2 regions of the Streptomyces sp. BBFR25 genome follow, and region 2 is predicted to be linked to the other one. Evidence: predicted binding sites of a transcription regulator. Region 2 holds the regulator's gene; the other holds the start of a gene.
What was found. The regulator HspR, encoded in region 2, represses chaperone genes until heat shock. The targets are predictions, from matches to a motif close to TTGAGNNNNNNNNNCTCAA.

Region 1 (10,999 bases), 1.2 Mb from region 2:
GCCCTGGATGACCCGGTGGTCGTAGGTCGACGTGAGCGTCATGACCTTCGAGATGCCGAGCTTGTTCAGGGTGTCCTGGCTGGTGCCCTGGAACTCCGCGGGGTAGTCCATGGAGCCGACGCCCAGGATGACCGACTGGCCGGGCATCAGGCGCGGCACGGAGTGGACGGTGCCGAGGCCGCCGGGGTTGGTCAGCGAGACCGTGACGCCGGTGAAGTCGTCCATCGTCAGCTTGTTGTCGCGGGCGCGACGGACGATGTCCTCGTAGGCCTGCCAGAACTCGAAGAAGTTCAGCGTCTCGGCCTTCTTGATCGCCGCGACGACCAGCTGGCGGTCGCCGTTGGGCTTGACCAGGTCGATGGCGAGGCCGAGGTTGATGTGGGCCGGCTTGACCAGGGTCGGCTTGCCGTCCTTCTCGCCGAACGAGTGGTTCATCGACGGCATGGCCTTGATGGCCTGCACCATCGCGTACCCGATCAGGTGCGTGAAGGAGATCTTCCCGCCCCGGGCGCGCTTGAGGTGGTTGTTGATGACGATGCGGTTGTCGAACAGCAGCTTCACCGGGACGGCGCGCACGGACGTGGCCGTCGGCAGCTCCAGCGAGGCGTTCATGTTCTTCGCGACCGCGGCGGCCGGGCCGCGCAGGGTGACCAGCTCGGGCCCCTCGGGGGCGGCGTCGCCGTCCTTGGCGGGCGCGGCGGCCTTGGCCTGAGGCTTGGCGGCGGGCTTGGCCGGCGCGGGCGCGGCGGCGGGCTTCGCCGCCGGAGCGGCGGGTGCGGGCTGCGCGGGCGCGGCGGGCTGCGCGGGAGCGGGCGCCGCCGCCTTCGGCTGGGCCGGGGCGGGGGCCTGCGCCGGTGGGGCGGGGGCGGCCGGTGGCGTGCTGCCGGAGTCCGTGGTCACGGCGGAGGGCGCGGGCTGCGCCGCCGCTCCGGGCTTGTAGTCGGCGAAGAAGTCCCACCAGGCTCGGTCCACGGAGTTCGGATCCTGGAGGTACTGCTGATAAATCTCGTCGACGAGCCACTCATTGGCACCGAACGCGGCCGCGGGGTTCTTGCCCGCGTTGCCCGCTTGGTCGGTGTCGGTCGAGATGCTCGAGTTACTGGGGGACTGTGGCGACACGGCGAGAACCGCCCTCTTCCGCTTCTTCACAAGATGGTGGACAGCGGGAATCAAGGCTACGCCTACCGGCCCCGGAAGGTCAGGCTGGGCCCGTTCATCGTCGCGTAAGTCACATCACAGACCGCGTTTCGGCGCTGGAAATGGCGGGAAACAAGCGAGGTTCTGCTGTGTGAGGGATCGGGAGACCGGGACCCGGCGCCACGAAAACGCGGGTCCGTGCCTGATCACACGTGTCCGCCAGCGCGGATGCAGTGGATCTTGACGCTCCGCTTCGAACCCTACGTCAACCGGTCGTCGACGGCAGGCCCGGAAGAGTGATGAGGATCCGGCAGCCCCGCTCGGATTCGGCCACGCCGATCCGGCCGCCGTGCAGATCCACCGCCCAGCGTGCGATCGCGAGGCCCAGACCGGTGCCGCCGTCGCTGCCCGGACCGTGCGGCCGGGACACCGAACCCCGGTTGAACCGCTCGAACACCCGGCGCCACTCCGAGCGCGGAATGCCGGGCCCCTCGTCGAGCACCTCCAGCTCCAGGGACTCGGGCAGTTCCCCGCGCCGCGCCCTGACCGTCACCCGGCCGTGCGGCGGGCTGTGCTTGACGGCGTTGTCGATGAGGTTGGCGACGACCTGGTGGATGCGCTCGGGGTCGGCGTGCGCGGTCAGCTCCGGCGGGAAGACGTCCAGTGCCAGGTGCACGTCGGTGCGGGTGTGGCTGCCGGAACCGGAGGCGATGCCCGCGCGCGCGGAGGCGACCATGTTGGCCTCCTTCAGCACGCCCGACAGGTACGGCCACACCTCGAAGCGCCGCTTGCGCAGCGGTATGACGCCGTTGTCCAGGCGGGAGAGGTCAAGGAGCGTCTCCACCAGCCGGCCGAGCCGCTCGGTCTGGCCGAGGGCGGTGCGCATGGTCTCCGGGTCGGCCTCGGTGACGCCGTCGACGATGTTCTCCAGCACCGCGCGCAGGCCCGCGATCGGGGTGCGCAGCTCGTGCGAGACGTTCGCCACCAGCTCCTTGCGCTGGAGGTCCTGGGCCTCCAGGTCGTCGGCCATGCGGTTGATGGTGACGGCCAGGTCGCCCAGCTCGTCGCGGCGGTTCTCGCGCACCCGGCGGGTGTAGTCGCCGTGCGAGATGGACCGGGCCACCGCGTTCATCTCGTCCAGCGGCGCGGTCAGCGAGTGCGCCACGAACTGCGTGATCAGCAGCGTGGCGATCATCGAGAACACCGTGATGAAGCGCAGCTCCGTCTTGGTGTGCACCGCAATCACCGACAGGCCGGTGGTGATCAGCACCGACGTGACGACGAGCGCGCCGAGCTTGGTCTTGATCGAGAACGGGCGTACGCCGCCCCAGGGCTCCCCCGAGTGCCGGGAGCCGGGGCTCCTGCGTGCGGCTTCCCGTCCTCGGCTCATGGCGTCGGCGTCTCCAGCGCGTAGCCCACGCCGTGCACGGTGCGGATGCGCTCGGCGCCGATCTTCCGGCGCAGCGCCTTGATGTGGCTGTCCACGGTCCGGGTGCCGGAGGCGTCCGCCCAGTCCCACACCTCGGCGAGCAGCTGCTCGCGGGAGAGCACCGCGCGCGGGGTGTTCGCCAGGCAGACCAGCAGGTCGAACTCAGTGGGGGTGAGGTGGACGTCCTCGCTGCGCACCCGCACCCGGCGCTGCGCGTGGTCGATCTCCAGTTCGCCCAGGCGCAGGATGCCGCTGCGCGGCGTCGAGGCGGCCACCACGGCCCGCTCCACCCGCCGCAGCAGCACGTGCACGCGGGCGGCCAGCTCGCGCATCGAGAACGGCTTGGTCATGTAGTCGTCGGCGCCCACGCCGAGACCGACCAGCATGTCCGTCTCGTCGTCGCGCGCGGTGAGCATCAGCACCGGCACCGGCCGCTGGGCCTGCACGCGCCGGCAGACCTCCAGGCCGTCGAAGCCGGGCAGCATGATGTCGAGGATCAGCAGGTCGGGCTGCCATGCCTCGGCCGTGTCGACGGCGGACGGACCGTCGCCCGCCGTTTGCACCAGGAACCCCTCGGCGCGCAGACGGGTCGCGATGGCGTCCACGATCGTCTGATCGTCCTCGACCACCAGCACCCGACGCTGGGCGCCCTGGGTGGCCGTGCCGTTGTGGGAGGTCTGTGTCTGCTCCATCGCCCGCCCCTGAGGTGTGCTTTCCGGAATCCGTGGGGTGATCCCATGACTGCGCTTGACGCTTGAATGATCCGCGTCAGGGCAGCAGCGTACGGGGAGTCACCGCGCCTTTGCTATCCAGGCCCGACGCCGATGTGCACGACGTCCGGAACGCCCCGGGCAACGGGGATCTCTTCGGTACGCACCTGCTGGAAACCGGCATTACGCAAGGTTTCTTCGAATTCCGGAGAGGGCTGCGCGGACCATACGGCGAGCACCCCGCCGGGCCTCAACAGGCGTGCGCAGCCTGCCAGTCCGGCCGGTGCGTACAGCCCGTCGTTGCCCTCGGTGACGGTCCAGCCGGGGCCGTTGTCGATGTCCAGGCACAGGGCGTCGTACGTGTCGGATGTCTCATTGACGTAACCCACCAGGTCCGCCTCGACGATCTGCGCGCGGGGGTCGGCCAGCGCGTCGGCGGAGAGCGCGGCCAGCGGTCCCGTGCGGTGCCAGTCGATGATGGCGGCCTCGCGTTCGACGACCGCGATCCGGCCCCAGCGGGGGTCGGCGGCCGCGTGTGCCAGGGAGAAGCCGACGCCGAGCCCGCCGATGAGCAGGTGCGGCGCGGTCCGCCCGCCGGTGGCGGCCAGCGCGTCGGCCGCCGCGTCGACCAGGCGCCGCTCCGAACGCCCGTCGGAGGTGTCCATCAGGAAGCAGCCGTTCGCGATGATCTGCAGCAGCGTCCCGTGCCGGCGCAGGACCACCTCGCCGTACGGACCCTCGCGGCGGTCCAGCACCTCGGGGGCCTCGGGGGAGTCGTGGGTAGTGAGGGGCATCGGCCCATCCTGGCACCCCCCGGCGGAGGAATGCGGGCCGTTGCGACGGTGCTGTCCGAGAGGCGGGTCGCGACCCGCGGAGCTTGATCGCTCAGAGCGAACAACCCTTGGGGAACAATCCGAGGCTCCCTTTCATTGAGTCGATGTAACTCAACTTGACTGCCGAAGGGGAGATCATGGCTGCTGAGTCCGCCGCCTTCACACCGCTCACCCTGCCCGTGCTGCCGCTCGACGACGAAGTGGTCCTGCCCGGAATGGTCGTCCCCCTGGACCTGAGCGACGCCGAGGTACGGGCCGCGGTGGAGGCCGCCCAGGCCGCCGCCAGGTCCGAGCCCGGCAAGCCCCGGGTCCTCCTCGTCCCGCGCATCGACGGCACCCACGCCGCCACCGGCGTGCTCGGCACGGTCGAGCAGGTCGGCCGCCTGGCCGACGGCGACCCCGGCGCCCTGATCCGCGGCCGGGGCCGGGTGCGCATCGGCGCCGGCACCACCGGCCCGGGCGCCGCGCTCTGGGTCGAGGGCACCCGGGTCGACGAGACCGTTCCCGATCCGCTGCCCGGCCAGGTCGCCGAGTTGGTGAAGGAGTACAAGGCCCTCGCCACCGCATGGCTGCGCAAGCGCGGCGCCTGGCAGGTCGTCGACCGGGTCCAGGCCATCGACGACGTGTCCGCGCTCGCCGACAACTCCGGCTACTCGCCCTTCCTCACCACCGAGCAGAAGGTCGAGCTGCTGGAGACCACCGACCCGGTCGCCCGCCTGAAGCTCGCCACGCAGCAGCTGCGCGACCACCTCGCCGAGCAGGACGTCGCCGAGACCATCGCCAAGGACGTCCAGGAGGGCGTCGACAAGCAGCAGCGCGAGTTCCTGCTGCGCCGCCAGCTCGAAGCCGTCCGCAAGGAGCTGCGCGAGATCAACGGCGAGCAGGAGGGCGAGGAGTCCGACGACTACCGCGCCCGGGTCGAGGCCGCCGACCTGCCGGAGAAGGTCCGCGAGGCCGCGCTCAAGGAGGTCGACAAGCTGGAGCGGTCCTCCGACCAGTCGCCCGAGGGCTCCTGGATCCGCACCTGGCTCGACACGGTCCTGGAGATGCCGTGGAGCGAGCGCACCGAGGACGCCTACGACATCCAGGGCGCCCAGGCCGTGCTCGACGCCGAGCACGCGGGCCTGAAGGACGTCAAGGAGCGCATCACCGAGTACCTGGCCGTGCGCAAGCGGCGCGGCGACCGGGGCCTCGGCGTGGTCGGCGGCCGGCGCGGCGGTGCCGTACTGGCCCTGGTCGGCCCGCCCGGCGTCGGCAAGACGAGCCTCGGCGAGTCCGTCGCCCACGCGATGGGCCGCAAGTTCGTCCGCGTCGCCCTCGGCGGCGTCCGCGACGAGGCCGAGATCCGCGGCCACCGGCGCACGTACGTCGGCGCGCTGCCCGGCCGGATCGTGCGGGCCATCAAGGAGGCGGGGTCCATGAACCCGGTCGTCCTGCTCGACGAGATCGACAAGGTGGGCTCCGACTTCCGGGGCGACCCGGCCGCCGCCCTGCTGGAGGTCCTGGACCCGGCCCAGAACCACACCTTCCGGGACCACTACCTGGAGGTCGAGCTGGACCTGTCCGACGTGGTCTTCCTCGCCACCGCCAACGTCCTGGAGGCCATCCCCGAGGCCCTGCTCGACCGCATGGAGCTGGTCCGCCTCGACGGCTACACCGAGGACGAGAAGGTCGTCATCGCCCGTGACCACCTGCTCCCGCGCCAGCTGGAGCGGGCCGGACTGGACGCCGACGAGGTCACCGTCGACGAGGGCGCGCTGCGCAAGCTGGCGGGCGAGTACACCCGCGAGGCGGGCGTGCGCACCCTGGAGCGGTCCATCGCGCGGCTGCTGCGCAAGGTGGCGGCCCAGCACGAGCTGGGCGAGCGGGAGCTGCCGTTCACCGTCACCGAGGGCGACCTGCGCTCGCTGATCGGGCGGCCGCACCACGTGCCCGAGTCCGCCCAGGACCCGGCCGAGCGGCGCACCGCGGTGCCCGGCGTGGCCACCGGCCTCGCGGTCACCGGCGCGGGCGGCGACGTCCTCTACGTCGAGGCGTCGCTGGCCGACCCGGAGACCGGCGCGGCGGGGCTGACCCTGACCGGTCAGCTGGGCGACGTGATGAAGGAGTCGGCGCAGATCGCGCTGAGCTTCCTGCGCAGTCACGGGGCCGAGCTGGAACTGCCGGTGGGCGACCTGAAGGACCGGGGAGCGCACATCCACTTCCCGGCGGGCGCGGTCCCCAAGGACGGCCCGAGCGCCGGCGTCACCATGACCACGGCCCTCGCCTCGCTGCTCTCGGGCCGGCTGGTCCGCACCGACGTGGCGATGACCGGCGAGGTCTCGCTGACCGGGCGGGTGCTGCCGATCGGCGGGGTCAAGCAGAAGCTGCTCGCCGCGCACCGGGCGGGGATCACCACGGTGATCATCCCCAAGCGCAACGAGCCCGACCTGGACGACGTCCCCGCGGAGGTGCTGGACAAGCTCGACGTGCACGCCGTCACCGACGTCCGCCAGGTCCTGGAACTGGCGCTCGCACCGGCGACCAACGGTGCGGAGCGCGAGGTTCCGGTCGCGGCGTGACGGACGCGACCGGATGAGGAAAGGGGACGGCCCGGACTCCCTGTGGAGTCCGGGCCGTCGCCGCACGTGTCGTGCGTCACCCGTTCGCGAGCGCCTGGACGCGGTCCAGCGCGCCGTTGAACTTGTTGTGGTCGCCGACCGTCGGTCCTGACGACGTGTACTGCCACATCGTGTAGAAGCCCCAGCCGGCCGGCAGCGTGCCCACCGTCGAGGCGTACCGGGCGATCCACAGCGGGTTGTTGGCGGCGAAGCCGCCGTAGTTGCCGGTGCACTGGGTCCACCAGCTGGTGGCCGTGTAGATGACGGCGTCCCGGCCGGTGCGGGCCTTGTAGGTGTTCAGGAAGTCGCGGATCCAGGAGACCATCGCGCTCTGCGACTTGCCGTAGCAGGCGGCACCGTACGGGTTCCACTCGATGTCGAGCGCGCCCGGCAGCGTCCTGCCGTCCCTGGACCAGCCGCCGCCGTGGTCGACGAAGTAGTTGGCCTGGGCGGCGCCGCTCGTCGTGTCCGGGGTGGCGAAGTGGTACGCGCCCCGGATCATGCCGACGTTGTAGGAGCCGTTGTACTGCTGGGCGAAGTAGGGGTTGGTGTAGTACGTCCCCTCGGTGGCCTTGGCGTAGGCCCACTTGACGCCGCTGTTCCACAGGGTCGACCAGGCGACGTTGCCCTGGTGGCTGGAGACGTCGACGCCTTCCGTCTGGACCGCGCGGCCCGGGACGGGGGTGCCGTGTTCGCCGTCGTGGGCCGCGACGCCCATGCCCATGTGGGCGGAGCCGCGGGGTGGGACGTCCGCGGACGACGAGGCGTCGGCGGGAAGGGTGAACACGAGGGAGAACGCGGCGAGCAGGATCCCGGTGACGGCGAACCGCCGTCCGCGGGCCGATCCGGATCTGTGCACGGGCATGACGTGCCTCCGATGGCTCGGTGGTGCTCGGTGGGGGATGCGCGAGTGGGGAGAACCCCTGGAGGGCACGGGAATGGCGTGCGCATGCCATCCGGAGGTCCGGTGAAGACTCTACGCACGTAGAAACGGCGGGTGGAAGAGGTCCGGGAACCGCCGTTGGTCTAAGCCTGCGAAATACTTGGCGAGCTGCGGCGATGGCGGCCAGTGGTGGAAACTTTCAGGACCGGGAAAACCGGAAAAAAAGCGAGGCAGGGGCTGACGTGCACGAAGACGGGAACGGCGGCGGTCGCGCAGGCGAAGCCCGCCTGTCCGGCAGTGGTGTGAACCAACCCGAGTTCCTCGCCCTGGAACGGGAGTTGACCGTCCTGCTGCGGCGGGCACGGGCCAACCAGGGGGAGATGGCCCGGGAGGTCCACCCCGACCTGGAGTCGTCCGCGTACGGCCTTCTCGTCCGGCTCGGCGAGTGCGGCGGCCAGCGCGCCACCGAGCTGGCCGCCTTCATCGGCGTCGGCAAGGCGACGATGTCCCGCCAGCTGCGCGCCCTGGAGGACCTCGGACTCGTCGCCCGCGAGCCGGACCCCGCGGACGGCCGGGCCTGGCTGGTCACCCTGACCCCGGAGGGCCAGGAACGCGTCGGCCGGGTCCGGGAGGCCCGCCGGGCCCGGTACGCCCGCCGACTCGCCGACTGGGACCCGCGCGAGGTCACGGAACTGGCCCGGCTGCTGCACGAACTCAACCGGGGGATGGAGAAGTAGTACCGGTGCCCTGCGGCCGTCCGTCTCACAACTCGGCGTAGACCACCGTCGCGTCGTCGTGCGTCTTGCTGCGTCCCAGGAACGCCCGGGCACCCGCCGCGTCCGCGCGTTCCAGCTCCCGCACCCGGTCCACCAGGGCCTGCGCGCCCTGCTTGCGCACCAGTGCCAGGCAGTCCGCCCAGTCGCCCTCCCCGAACTTCTCCACCCACCGCGCGGCCCCGTCCGTCAGCGCCGCCAGCGTCCGCACTTCCGCACGCGGCAGCGCCCCCGTCACGGCGCGCGCCGCCACCTCCGGGTCGGCCGCGGCCGTGAAGAACCCGCCCTCCTTGTTGCGCAGCTCGGCGTCGACCACCGCGTCGCTCACGAGCGCCGAGCGGGGCAGCCGGGACAGCCGGTCGTCCAGGACGGGGGTGAGGGTGCCGTCGGACGCCTCCACCAGCAGGGCCGAGTCGGACAGGACCAGGTACTCGACCTCGGCGGGGGACCAGCGGGCGAGGACCACGGTTGCCTGCGGTGTGCGTGGGTGAGAAAGGTCACAGGTTTCCGCGTGCACCGCCGCGGTACGAGCGATGGCGCGGGACAGGGCATCGGCGAGGGGGAGATCCGGGAGTGAAACGGTCAGTTCGGTCAGCGCCCCACCCAGGCGCGCCGTGAACCAGGGCACGGAATGCAGACAGCCCGTCGCGGTCCGTGGCGGCGTCACGCCGTCCAGCACGACGAGTGAACCACCCCGTCCCGAGGCCGGTAGTCCGACGCTCGCGAAGTCCTCGTTGGGCTGGTCGGCGAGGCCTGGTTCCGAGACGAGTTCCGTACGCATCCGGCCAGTCTGCACGACCCCTTCACGGCGTTCGCACAAGGCTGGCAACTTCCTCCGGACCTCCCGGAATCGACGCCCCTACGCAGGTCAGGCGCCGGATTTGGGGTGGAATTCCAGCCTCCGGCGGCGCGTGGCGGCACATAGTGCCACCGCCCGCCGCAGACGTCCAACCGGCTCGCCGGACACCCGTGCGGCACGAGCCGGGGGAACTTGCTCCTCAACTCCCCTCCGGGGTTCACTCCTTCGGGTGGCGGGTCGGATGATGCGCGCTCACCGCCCACCGGCACTGGGAGGGTCGGGAACCGGTGGGGGGCCTGCCCCGCTCACGCGGTCTCCCCGCCCGACGCACTGCCGGCGGCAGGGGAGCAGCCCAGCGCCCGGCGGAGGGTGCACGCGCCCCCGACCGGCCAGTTGACGGAGCGCCACCCGGACCCCCGGGTACACGAGTCAGGAATGCGAGCACCGGTGCAGAAGACGCGGCCTCGTCGCACAGGCAAGCAGGCGGCCCCCGTGGGGAGCGCGGAGCGCACCCCCGGCACCTCCACCCCTCCGCAGCCGCCACAGGCCCCCGTCGGCAAGGGCCGTCCCACCCATGTACGCAACCGCCTCATCGTCGCGGTGGCGGTCGTGGCGGCCGCCGTCGCCGGAGCCGGAGCCCCGTCGGTCGTGGCCGCCTCCGGGCAACTGCACGACTCCCAGGAGCTGGTGACGCTCGCCGAGCAGACCCAGGGCGCGCTGACCCTCGCCCACTCCCTCGCCGACGAGCGCGACGAGGTCACCCCGTACATCGCGGCCGGACGCCCCAAGTCCAAGGCGCCCTCCGAGCAGCGCAGCGCCCGCGTCGACCGCCAGGTGGAGGAGCTGCGCGCCGACCCCGACACGCCCGCCTCCCTGCGCGAGGACCTCGACGCGGTCGCCGCGCTGCGCCGCGCCGCCCTCACCGGCAAGAGCACCGCGCTCCAGGCCCACGAGGCGTACTCGGAGGCCATCACCGAACTCCACGCCCTGGCCGAGCAGCTGGCCGAGGAGATGCCGCCGCGCGCGGGCTCCGGCGCCTACGCCCTCGCCGAGCTGGACACCGCCGTCCAGCAGGCCGCCGCCACCCGCGGTCTGCTGCTGGCGGCCCTGAACGTGCCGAGCACGACCGAGACCGTCATCGACCCGGTCACCGGCCTGCCGACCGAGACGACCAGCACCTCGGACGCCGACGCCGAGCAGCGCGACGCCCTCGCCGCCGCCGCGCAGCAGGCCCGGGTGCGCTCCGACGCGGCCCTCGCCGACTTCCGCGAGGGCGCACCCAAGGAGGCACGGAGCAGCTTCGACGCCACCGTCGCCGGGCCCGAGGTCAACTCGGCCGAGAAGTACCTCGCCGGCCTCACCGACGAGCCCACCCTCTCCGACGGCGACCTGCGCACCAGCACCAAGCGGCTGGACGCCGCGCTCTCCGCCCGCGTGGACGCGATGCGCGGCGCCGAGTCCGCCCTGTACGAGAAGCGCGTCCAGGCCCTGGAGCAGCTGCGCGACGACGACGTCACCGCGCTGGAGATCCGGATCGCCGTCCTCGGCGCCCTGATCCTGCTCGCCGTCGGCATCGCCACCGCCCTGGCCCGCACCCTGACCCGTCCGCTGTCGGTGCTGCGCCGCGGCTCGGCCCGGCTGGCCGAGGCGGAGGACGCGACGGCTCAGGAGCCGATCGCCTTCACCGGCCGCAACGACGAGTTCGCGCAGGTGGTCCGCTCCGTCAACGCCCTGCACACGCACGCCGCCACGCTCGCCGGGCGGGTCGCCACGCTGGAGTCCGACCGCAAGCACCTGGTCGGCCAGCGGCAGAAGATGGCCGACGCCCGCGAGGA
Region 2 (10,999 bases):
GGAGCCGCGCGATCCGGCTCAGCTCCTCCTTGCTGAGGGCCGAGAAGACCACCAGGTCGTCGAGCCGGTTGAGGAACTCCGGCTTGAAGGAGGACCGGACCACCTCCAGGACCTGCTGCTTCTTCTCCGCCTCACCGGTCGTCGGGTCGACCAGGTACTGGCTGCCCAGGTTGGAGGTGAGCACCAGGATGGTGTTGCGGAAGTCGACGGTGCGGCCCTGCCCGTCGGTGAGGCGCCCGTCGTCCAGCACCTGGAGCAGGATGTCGAAGACCTCGGGGTGCGCCTTCTCCACCTCGTCGAGCAGCACGACGGTGTACGGCCGCCGCCGCACGGCCTCGGTGAGCTGGCCGCCCTCCTCGTACCCGACGTATCCGGGCGGGGCGCCGACCAGCCGGGCGACGCTGTGCTTCTCGCTGTACTCGGACATGTCGATGCGGACCATGGCCCGCTCGTCGTCGAAGAGGAAGTCGGCGAGCGCCTTGGCCAGCTCGGTCTTGCCGACGCCGGTGGGGCCGAGGAAGAGGAACGACCCGGTCGGGCGGTCCGGGTCGGCGATCCCGGCCCGGCTGCGCCGTACGGCGTCGGAGACGGCCCGCACGGCCTCGGTCTGTCCGATGAGCCGCTTGCCCAGCTCGTCCTCCATGCGCAGCAGCTTCTGCGTCTCGCCCTCCAGGAGGCGGCCGGCGGGGATGCCGGTCCAGGAGGCGACGACGTCGGCGATGTCGTCGGCGCCGACCTCCTCCTTGACCATGGTGTCCCGGGCGACCTCTTCCTCCGCCTCGGAGGCGGCCTCCAGGTCGCGCTCCAGGTCCGGGATCTCCCCGTAGAGCAGCTTGCTGGCGGTGTCGAAGTCGCCGTCGCGCTGGGCTCGCTCGGCCTGCCCGCGCAGTTCGTCGAGCTTCTCCTTCAGCTCGCCGACCCGGTTGAGGGACTGCTTCTCCTTCTCCCAGCGGGCGTTGAGACCGCGCAGCTCCTCCTCCTTGTCGGCGAGGTCGCGCCGCAGCCGCTCCAGGCGCTCCAGGGAGGCGGCGTCGGTCTCCTTGCCGATCGCCAGCTCCTCCATCTTCAGCCGGTCGACGGCGCGCTGGAGTTCGTCGATCTCGACGGGCGAGGAGTCGATCTCCATGCGCAGCCGGGAGGCGGCCTCGTCGACGAGGTCGATGGCCTTGTCGGGCAGGAAGCGGGAGGTGATGTACCGGTCGGACAGGCTCGCGGCGGCCACCAGGGCGCTGTCGGCGATCTGCACCTTGTGGTGCGCCTCGTAGCGGCCCTTGAGCCCGCGCAGGATCGCGATGGAGTCCTCGACGCTCGGCTCGGCGACCAGCACCTGCTGGAAGCGCCGCTCCAGGGCGGGGTCCTTCTCGATCCGCTCCCGGTACTCGTCGAGGGTGGTGGCGCCCACCATGCGCAGCTCACCGCGCGCCAGCATGGGCTTGAGCATGTTCCCGGCGTCCATGGCGGAGTCCCCGCCGGCACCGGCGCCGACGACGGTGTGCAGCTCGTCGATGAAGGTGACGACCTGCCCGTCGGAGTCCTTGATCTCGGCGAGGACGGTCTTCAGCCGCTCCTCGAACTCACCGCGGTACTTGGCCCCGGCGACCATGGCGCCGAGGTCCAGCGCGACCAGCCGCTTGTCCTTCAGCGACTCGGGCACGTCCCCCTTGACGATCCGCTGGGCGAGCCCTTCGACGACGGCGGTCTTGCCGACGCCGGGCTCGCCGATGAGCACGGGGTTGTTCTTGGTCCGCCGACTCAGCACCTGCACGACGCGCCGGATCTCCTGGTCGCGCCCGATGACGGGGTCGAGCTTCCCGTCCCGTGCGGCGGCGGTGAGATCGGTGCCGAACTTCTCCAGGGCCTTGTACTGGCCCTCGGGGTCGGGCGTGGTCACCCGGCGCCCTCCCCTCGCCTTGCGGAAGGCCTCCTGCAGCTTCTTCGCACTGGCTCCCTGCCCCTCCAGTACCTCACCGGCCGTGCCGCCCTTCGCGGCGATGCCGAGGAGCAGGTGCTCGGTGGAGAGGTACTCGTCCCCGAGTTCCTTGGCGCGGGCCTGGGCGTCGGCGACCACCGCGAGCATCTCACGGCTGGGCTGCGGGGGTGCGACGGTGGACCCGGTCACGCTGGGCAGCCCGGCGACGATGCGCTCGGCGCCGGTGCGCACGGCGGCGAGGTCGGCCTCGACGGCGACGAGCAGGTCGGTGATGTTCTCGTTGTCCTGCCCCTGGAGCAGGGCCAGCAGCAGGTGGGCGGGGGTGAGGTCGGCGTTTCCCTCGGTCACGGCCCGGTTGCTGGCCGCGTTGATCGCGTCCCGGCTCCGGTTGGTCAGCTCGGCGTCCACGTTCTGGCTCTCCTCCTCGCGTCGGCCGTCGGCGGTCCGGCCTTGTCTCCATGTCTCCCAGTGCTGACTCATCCAACGTACACAAAGTTGAGTCTATTCCACTCAAGGGGTTCGGGACACGTGTTCCCGCCGGGGGACACCAGGGTGGTCGCACGGGGTGCTCATGGGCAGCGGACCGCGCCGCACGAGAGCCTTTTCGGCCACACGTGGAATCGGCCGGTAGGGAGAGATGTCCGCACATGCGACAGCGGCGTCACCGTGTTCAGGTCACGGTGACGCCGCTGCCGGGGGGAAGCACCTGAGCGATTTGTTACGACGGGGGAATCGCGTCAGGCACTGCGGGGGGTGGCCGAGATGGTCCTCACTTCCGGGATCTCCGGCTGCTCGAGCCGGTGGTCCCGCTGGTCCAGGTTCACAAAGATCATTCCGTAGCGGATGGCACACCGCACAGGCTGCGGCGCCCCCCGAGGCCGCCGCAGACACCGGTACGCCCGCACATCGCCGTCCTCGTCCAGCGTGACGACGACCGGCTCACCGAAGACGGTCACCATCAGGGAGTCCCCGGCGTGCGGGATCGCGGTGACCAGGTCGATGAAGTGCCAGCCGGAGCGGTAGGCGGTGGCCATTTCTCGCCGGAAGGAGCGGTCGTCGGGTGGCGTGGTCATCGCTATCAGTTCCAGGACGTGTCGTCAGTACGGTCCGTGCCTGCGACCACCGCCGTCGACCCCGTGTCCGCACGAACGTCACTGGACTTGCCTGCCAGGCCGCTGACGGCCCCAAACACCACAACGGCGGAAAGAGCAGCGGCAAGTACCGAGCGAAGCATTCTCTTACTCATAGTCGGCTTCGTCCTCACTCGATGGTCTCCTCTTCCCCCGTCGGATAAGACGATGGCTCATTCAGGCACGTCATGGCCACACAATCGGTGCATCATGTTCCTGCATGTTCAGGACCCTGGGGGGTGGAAAATTGGGGACAAATGAGACACAAACGGCACATCCCCACGCCATAACCGAACTGTGCGTAGAAGGCAGCCGAATCTACGTCACCGCGCTGCGTGCCGGTCGCATCGCTCGTGCGGATGTCGAGTCGGCCCCCTGTCTGATGGAGTTCGCACTGCTCCACCCCGATCCCGACGACGCCACGTGGCTGCGACCCGTCCCTCCGACGGTCGCCCTCGCACAGCGCCTTCATCCGATCGAACGGGAAATCACAGAGCGCCGGCGCCTGTCCGTGCAACTCGCCGACGCCTTCGAGCCGTTCATGGCCGCGAGCGCGCAGAGCACGGCCTCCGTCCACGCCATCACTGTGCTGGAGGGCAGGGACCGGATCAATGCCGCGCTCAACCTCGCCACCTCGGAGAGTCAGACCGAGGTTCTCACCGTGCAGCCCGGCGGCCGTCGGTTGGAGAGCAACCTCCTGAAGGGCCTCGAACGCGACAGGCCGCTGATAGAGCGAGGGGTTCGGTTGCGGACGCTCTACCAGCACACCGCGCGACACAGCCCCGAAACCCTCGCCTACGTGGACCAGATCGCCAACGGCAAGGTTGAGGTGCGCACCATCGACGAACTGGTCGAGCGGCTCATCATCTGTGACGAAACGGTCGCGTTCATACCAACGCGGGAGGACCGGCAAGTCGCCCTGGAGCTTCGACACCCCGGGCTGGTGCAGTACCTGATCAAGGTCTTCGAGTTCATGTGGGCCCGCGCTGTGCCGCTCAAGGTGGGAACGCCCTACGAGACCGCCTCCGACGGCATCACCGACATTCAGCACTCCATAGCCAAGCTTTTGGTGGAGGGACACGTCGACGAGGCCATCGCCCGCCGGCTGGGCATGAACGTGCGCACCTGCCGGGCACACATCGCCAAACTGGCCCTGGTGCTCGGCAGCGGCAGTCGCGCCCAGCTCGGCTTCCTCATAGCCCAGTCCGGGATCCTGGAGAAGGATCACTGATCCCAATCGACGAAGAGAGCCACACGTGACCCAAGAGGTGCATCACCACGGAACGGAGGAGTTGTGTGATGCGGGCCTGGAAATCTACGCCCGTGCACTACGGGAGGGACACCTTCCCAGCGCTGATGCGGCCGCGACACCCTGCCTGATCGACAACGGCATCCTCCACCCTGCCGTCGATGACCTGAACCGCCTGGAGCCCGTTCCGCCCACCGTCGTTCTGCAACGCCTGCTCCGGTCCTCGGAGGAGCGCATCGCCGACGAGAGACGGCGCGGGCAGAGGATGGCCGATGTCTTCGAGCCCCTCATGCGCCTGGGCCGCCGCGATGCCGTCACCGAGGACACTCCGGCCCTCCGAATCCTCAGCAGCAAAGAGCGGACGGGCCAGGCCATCGAGGAAGCCATGGCCGAGGGCAGAGAGGAACTCCTCGCGATCCAGCCGCACGACACGCACGTCACCAAGCGCCCCGACATCCTCGAAGGGGCCATGAAGCGGGATCAGGCGTTCCTGGACCGCGGCGGCCGTGTCCGCGCCCTGTACCAGCACACCATGCGGCACGCCCCCTACGCGCGCGCCCGCTACGAGCAGCTGACCGGCGACGTGGAGGCCCGCACGCTCGACGAGGTGACGGAACGTCTCATCATCGTCGACCGCACCGTCGCCTTCATCCCCGCCAGCCCGGACCGCACCCTCGCTCTCGAAGTCCGCCACCCCGCCCTCATCGCGTACTTCGTCAACACCTTCGACCGCCTCTGGCACCTCGCCACCCCCATGCACCCCCAAGCCGTCCACCAGCCCACACTCAACGGCATCACCCCCCGCCAACGCGCCATAGCCGCCCTCCTCGTCGAAGGCCACACCGACAGCGACATCGCCGACCGCCTCGGGATGAACGTCCGCACCGCACGCGTCCACATCGCCAAACTCGCCGCCACCCTCGGCAGCGAAAGCCGCGCACAACTCGGGTTCCTGATAGCCGAGTCAGGAGTTCTCAGGACGGAGGGTCTCGATCAGTGACGGTGTCCCACACGGAGCACGGACCGGAGGAGTTGTGTCCCGCGGGAATGCGGGTGTACCAGCAGGCACTGCGGGAGGGACGCGTGACGCCGACGGCCGCCGAGGCCGCACCCTGCCTGATCGACTTCGGCCTACTACGCCTGGCGGTCGACGACCCCGGCAGACTCGAGGCCGTGGCTCCTGTGGCAGCCCTGCACCAGCTGCTCCTCACCTCAGGGGAAGAGATCGCCGACAGACGTCGGCGCGAAACACACCTGATCGAGGCCTTCGACACGCTCATACGATCCGAGGCTCAAACGGAGACGACCGGCGGAACGCCCACTCTGAGACTCCTCAGCGGCAAGGAGCGCATCGGCCGGATCATCGGGGAGGCAATGGCCTCCGCTTCGGGGCAGCTGCTGTCCGTCCAGCCGCACGACGGTCTGATCAAGCCGCCCTATCACCATCACCAGACCGCCATGGCACGGGACCAGGAATTCCTCAACCGCGGCGGTCGCATCCGCGCCCTCTACCAGCACACCGTCCGCACCGCTCCGTACATCCTCGCGCGATACGAGCAACTGACGGGTAACGTCGAGGCTCGGACACTGGACGAAATAACCGAACGCCTCATTGTCGTGGACCACACGGTCGCCTTCATCCCCGCCAGCCCGGACCGCACCCTCGCTCTCGAAGTCCGCCATCCCGCCCTGCTCACCCACTTCGTCACGACCTTCGACCGCCTCTGGCGCCTGGCTACTCCCATGTTTCCCAGGGCCGTCCAGCGTGAGTCCCTCAACGGCATCACCCCCCGCCAACGCGCCATAGCCGCCCTCCTCGTCGAAGGCCACACCGACAGCGACATCGCCGACCGCCTCGGCATGAACGTCCGCACCGCACGCGTCCACATCGCCAAACTCGCCGCCACCCTCGGCAGCGAGAGCCGGGCTCAGCTCGGGTATCTCATCGGGCAGTCGGGGATTCTCGATCAGGAAGGATGACGGGGGCCGGAGCGCCGCGCGGGGAGCCGTCCAGGCCGGCCTGGGCGATGCGGACGCCCAACTGCGTGCGGCTGGCCGCGCCCAGGGTTTCCGAGAGGCGGGCGATGTGCGCGCGGGCCGTGCGGACGCTGATGCCGAGGCGTTCCGCGATCACCGCGTCCTGGTGACCCTCGGCGAGCAGCGCCGCGATGGACTGTTCGCGGTGGGAGATGCCCTCGATGCCGGTGTCGGGGAGGGGCGCCGTGAGGGGGATCGCCAGGCGCCACAGGCGTTCGAAGACCGTGACCAGGTAGGCGATCAGGGCCGGGTGGCGCAGTTCGAGGGCCATCGTGCGGTCGGTGTTGGCGGGGATGAAGGCGACGGTGCGGTCGAAGAGGATGAGGCGGTCGATGACCTCGTCCAGGGTGCGGGCCTCCACCGCGTCACCCATGAGTTCGAGGTAGTTGAGCAGGCCCTGCCCGTGCCGGGCCACGTGTGTGTACAGGTCCCGCATCCGCACCCCGCGCCCGCGCAGCGCCAGCGCCCGGTGCAGCCCCTCGGACAGCTCGTGCTCGCGCCGGATGCCGCCGGGCTGGACGGTGAGCACCTCCGTCGTGCAGGCCTGCGTCGCCTCGTCCATCGCGGCCTGGATGCGGGACAGGCCGTCGAGGACCCGGATCGCCGTGCTCTCGGTGCCGGCCGGGGTCTGGAGCAGTCTGCCGAGGCCCGCGTACCACTCGAAGGCCTCCACGGCCGAGCCCACCCGCCGCTGACTGGCGCTGACCTCGTCCTGGACCCCACGCAGCAGCCGGGTCATGACCTCCTGCGGGGAGGTCGGCACCAGCCAGTCCATGTCGTCGGGGTCGGGGTGCAGCAGGGCGAGTTCGAGGAGACAGGGCACCGGCTCGGCGTCGCGGCGCGGTATCCGGCCGCGTCGCACGGCCCGGGAGTACACGCGGTCCCCTGCCGCGCACAGCCGCTCGGCCCCGTGCGGGTGCTCCTGAGCCCCGTGCCCGGCCATCGCCCATCCCACCCCCGGTTCCGGCTCTTCCGCAGCGCAACTATGCGCGGCCCGGACCGGCTCCGCAACACGGCTCCGCCCCGCACGGGGAAGGAGAGGGACCGGTTTCGGCCGGAATGCCGGGGCGGTGGGACGGGCAGGACACGCGGGCTACTTCAGACCCAGCTCCGCGCACGCGTCCGCGTACTTGGCGGTGCAGATGTCGGTGACCTTGTAGAAGCCGTCCGCGACGACCGTCTCCTCGATGTTGGCCTTGGTGAGGGCGACGACGGGGACGAGCTGCGCGGGAATGCCCTTCTGGGTGGGGCTGTCGACCTTGTCGCGGGCGAGCGCCTCGAACTGGATGTCCCGGCCCTGGACCCGCGCCACGGCCATCTCCGCGGCGTTCTCGGCCTCCTGCGGATAGGACTTGTACACGCTCATGTACTGCTCGCCGGTGACGATCCGCTGCACCGCCGCGAGTTCCGCGTCCTGGCCGGTGATCGGGGGCAGGTCGGTGACGCCCGCGTCCTCCAGGGCCTTGATGATGCCGCCCGCCATGCCGTCGTTGGCGGAGTAGACACCCGCGATCTTGTTCTTGCCGATCTTCTCGATGGCCTCGGTCATGTTCGCCTCGGCGTTCTCCGGCTTCCAGTCCTTGGTGTCGAAGGACTGGGCGATCGTCACCTTGCCGTTCAGCTCGGACAGCGCGCCCGCCTTGAACTGCTTGGCGTTCGGGTCGGTGGACGAGCCGTTCATCATGACGATCTTGTCGGAGCTGGACGGGTCGCCGCCGAGCGCCTCGACGAGGGAGCGGCCCTGGACCTCGCCGACCAGCTCGTTGTCGAAGGAGATGTAGGCGTCGATCGGGCCCTCGGCCAGCCGGTCGTAGGCGATGACGGGGATGCCGGCGTCCTTCGCCTTCTGCACGGACTCCCCGATGGAGTGCGCGTCGACCGCGTCCAGCACGATCACGTCGACCTGGTCCTCGATCATCTGCTGCATCTGGTCGGCCTGCTTGGTGGCGCTGGCCTCGGCGTTGGCGTACTTGACGATGCCCTCGTCCCGGGTGAGTTCGCCGATCTTCTTCTTGAAGAAGGGGTAGTCGAACTGCTCGTAGCGCGTGTTCTCCTTCTCCGGGAGCAGCAGCCCGACCAGGAGGTCGTTGCCCTTGCTCGGGCTCGCGGCGTCACTGCTGTCCGAGGCACCCAGCACGCCGCAGGAGGCCAGCGAGAAGGTCATCAGGGACGCGGCCACGGATATGGCGGTTCGACGGGCACGGCTGCTCACTGCGCTAGACCTTCCGACACACGGGTGTAGTTGGTACCGAGGTGACCCAGGTGAAGGAAGCCAACGCTGTCTTCACCAAATCGTCAAGAAGTACTAGACCAATGAGACAGCACCGTTGTGAACAAGCCCCGGAGGACGAGTGCGTCCTCCGGGGCTGCCGATGCCGTTTTCCCTTGTACCGCCTGTCAGTCCGAGGACTGACCGTGGCGCTTGGGCCGCCAGACCACCAGGGCGCTGGTCTGCTGTACCTCTTGGTAAGGAACCAGGTCACGGCGGTACGACGCGTGCACCGCGGCCTCGCGCTGGCGCATCGCCGTGGCCGCGCCGTCGAGGGCGGCGGCCAGCTCGGCCGCGCGGGCCTGCAGCTCGGCGACCTGGTTCTCCAGTTCGATGATGCGCTTGATTCCGGCCAGGTTGATACCCTCGTCCTGCGACAACTGCTGGACCTGTCGGAGCAGTTCGATGTCGCGGGCCGAGTAGCGCCGGCCCCGGCCGGCCGTGCGGTCCGGGGAGACCAGGCCGAGACGGTCGTACTGGCGCAGGGTCTGCGGGTGCAGGCCGGAGAGCTGGGCCGCCACCGAGATGACGTAGACCGGGGTGTCCTCGGTCAGTTCGTACGGGTTGCGTCGACGACCGTCCATTCCGTCAAGCTCCCTTCGCGGCCTGGAACAACTCCGCCCGCGGATCCTCGTCCGCGGTCGCCTCGCGATACGCCTCCAGTGCGTCACGAGCCTTCCCCGTCAGATCCTTCGGAACACTCACCTCCACGGTGACCAGGAGGTCGCCGCGGGTGCCGTCCTTGCGGATCGCGCCCTTGCCCCGGGCCCGCATGGTGCGGCCGTTGGGCGTGCCCGCCGGCAGCTTCAGCGTGACGGGCGGACCGCCCAGGGTCGGGACCCGGACCTCGCCGCCGAGGGCCGCCTCGGCGTAGGTGACCGGGACGGTGACGGTGAGGTTGTCGCCCCGGCGGCCGAAGACGGGGTGTTCCTTGACGTGTACGACCACGTACAGGTCGCCCGCCGGGCCGCCCCGCTCGCCCGGCGTGCCCTTGCCGCGCAGCCGGATGCGCTGCCCGTCCGACACCCCGGCGGGGATACGGACCTGCATCGTCCGCGAGGACTTGGCGCGTCCGGAACCCTTGCAGACCTCGCAGGGGTCCTCGGCGATCAGGCCGCGGCCCTTGCAGTCCGGGCACGGGTCGGTGAGCGAGAAGCCGCCGCCCGAGCCCCGGGCGACCTGCCCGGTGCCGACGCAGGTCGGGCACACGCGCGGCGTGCCGTTCTTGTCGCCGGTGCCCGAACAGGCCTTGCAGGGCGCCTGCGAGGACATGCGCAGCGGGACCGTCGCGCCCTCGATGGCCTCCGTGAAGCTGAGCGTGACCTCGGACTCGATGTCCTGGCCGCGCCGCGGCTGGGTCCGCGTGCCCGCGCCGGGGCCACCGGCGCCGGTGCGGTTGAACAGGCCCCCGAAGACGTCGCCGAGGCCGCCGCCGAAGCCGCCGGCGCCCTGGCCCCCGCCCTGGGCGCCGCCTCCGAAGAGGTCGCCCAGGTCGAAGTTGAAGGTGCCGCCGCCGCCCGCGCCCGGCCCCGGGCGGAAGCCGCCGTTGCCGAAGAGGGCGCGGGCCTCGTCGTACTCCTTGCGCTTCTTGGGGTCACCGAGGATGTCGTTGGCCTCGGAGATCTCCTTGAAGCGCTCCTCCGCCCTGACGTTCCCCTTGTTGGCGTCCGGGTGGTTCTCGCGGGCGAGCTTCCGGTACGCCTTCTTGATCTCGGCCTCGGTGGCGTCCTTGGGGACGCCGAGAACCTTGTAGTAGTCCTTCTCGATGAAGTCCTTCGTGCTCATCCTCGACGTCCCTCCTTCCTCGGCTTCCTCGTCACTTCAAGCTCAGCCCTCGTCCGGGCCACCGCTCTCCTTGGTCCCGGCGTCGTCCTCCGCGTCGGCGGCGTCCTGTCCCTCGGCGCCGGTCTCGGCCGGCTTGACCGTCTGGGCGCCCGGCTGCGGCTCGGCGACCGCCACCCGCGCGGGGCGGATGGTGCGTTCGCCGATCCGGTACCCGGGCTGCAGGATCGCCACGCACGTCGTCTCGGTGACGTCCGGCGCGTAGGAGTGCATCAGGGCCTCGTGGATCGTCGGGTCGAAGGGCTCGCCCTCCTTGCCGAACTGCTGCAGGCCCAGCTTGGCGACCGTGGTCTCCAGCGACTCCGCGACGGACTTGAAGCCGCCGACCAGTTCGCCGTGCTCCCGGGCGCGCCCGACGTCGTCGAGCACGGGAAGCAGCTCGGACAGGAGGTTCGCGACGGCGACCTCCTTGACCGCGACGCGGTCGCGCTCCACCCGGCGGCGGTAGTTCTGGTACTCGGCCTGGAGGCGCTGGAGGTCCGCCGTGCGCTCGTTCAGCGCGGTGCGCACCTGGTCCAGCTGGGCCACCAGGCCCGCGTTCT

Region 1: the regulator HspR is predicted to act here: its motif matches at 4,206-4,224, upstream of lon (endopeptidase La).

What each region holds. Positions count from the first base shown of each region.
Region 1 is NZ_CP172447.1:5,668,474-5,679,472, forward strand. It holds gene ACGH52_RS25975 (multifunctional oxoglutarate decarboxylase/oxoglutarate dehydrogenase thiamine pyrophosphate-binding subunit/dihydrolipoyllysine-residue succinyltransferase subunit) at 1-1,119, opposite strand, end outside; gene ACGH52_RS25980 (cell wall metabolism sensor histidine kinase WalK) at 1,403-2,527, opposite strand; gene ACGH52_RS25985 (response regulator transcription factor) at 2,524-3,258, opposite strand; gene ACGH52_RS25990 (hypothetical protein) at 3,372-4,070, opposite strand; gene lon (endopeptidase La) at 4,247-6,670, shown strand; gene ACGH52_RS26000 (lysozyme) at 6,747-7,574, opposite strand; gene ACGH52_RS26005 (MarR family winged helix-turn-helix transcriptional regulator) at 7,835-8,329, shown strand; gene ACGH52_RS26010 (protein phosphatase 2C domain-containing protein) at 8,355-9,146, opposite strand; gene ACGH52_RS26015 (nitrate- and nitrite sensing domain-containing protein) at 9,600-10,999, shown strand, end outside.
Region 2 is NZ_CP172447.1:4,486,950-4,497,948, reverse strand. It holds gene clpB (ATP-dependent chaperone ClpB) at 1-2,338, opposite strand, end outside; gene ACGH52_RS20470 (hypothetical protein) at 2,668-3,003, opposite strand; gene ACGH52_RS20465 (helix-turn-helix transcriptional regulator) at 3,281-4,291, shown strand; gene ACGH52_RS20460 (LuxR C-terminal-related transcriptional regulator) at 4,317-5,309, shown strand; gene ACGH52_RS20455 (LuxR C-terminal-related transcriptional regulator) at 5,306-6,289, shown strand; gene ACGH52_RS20450 (LuxR C-terminal-related transcriptional regulator) at 6,252-7,289, opposite strand; gene ACGH52_RS20445 (substrate-binding domain-containing protein) at 7,440-8,558, opposite strand; gene ACGH52_RS20440 (heat shock protein transcriptional repressor HspR) at 8,744-9,199, opposite strand; gene dnaJ (molecular chaperone DnaJ) at 9,204-10,400, opposite strand; gene grpE (nucleotide exchange factor GrpE) at 10,443-10,999, opposite strand, start outside.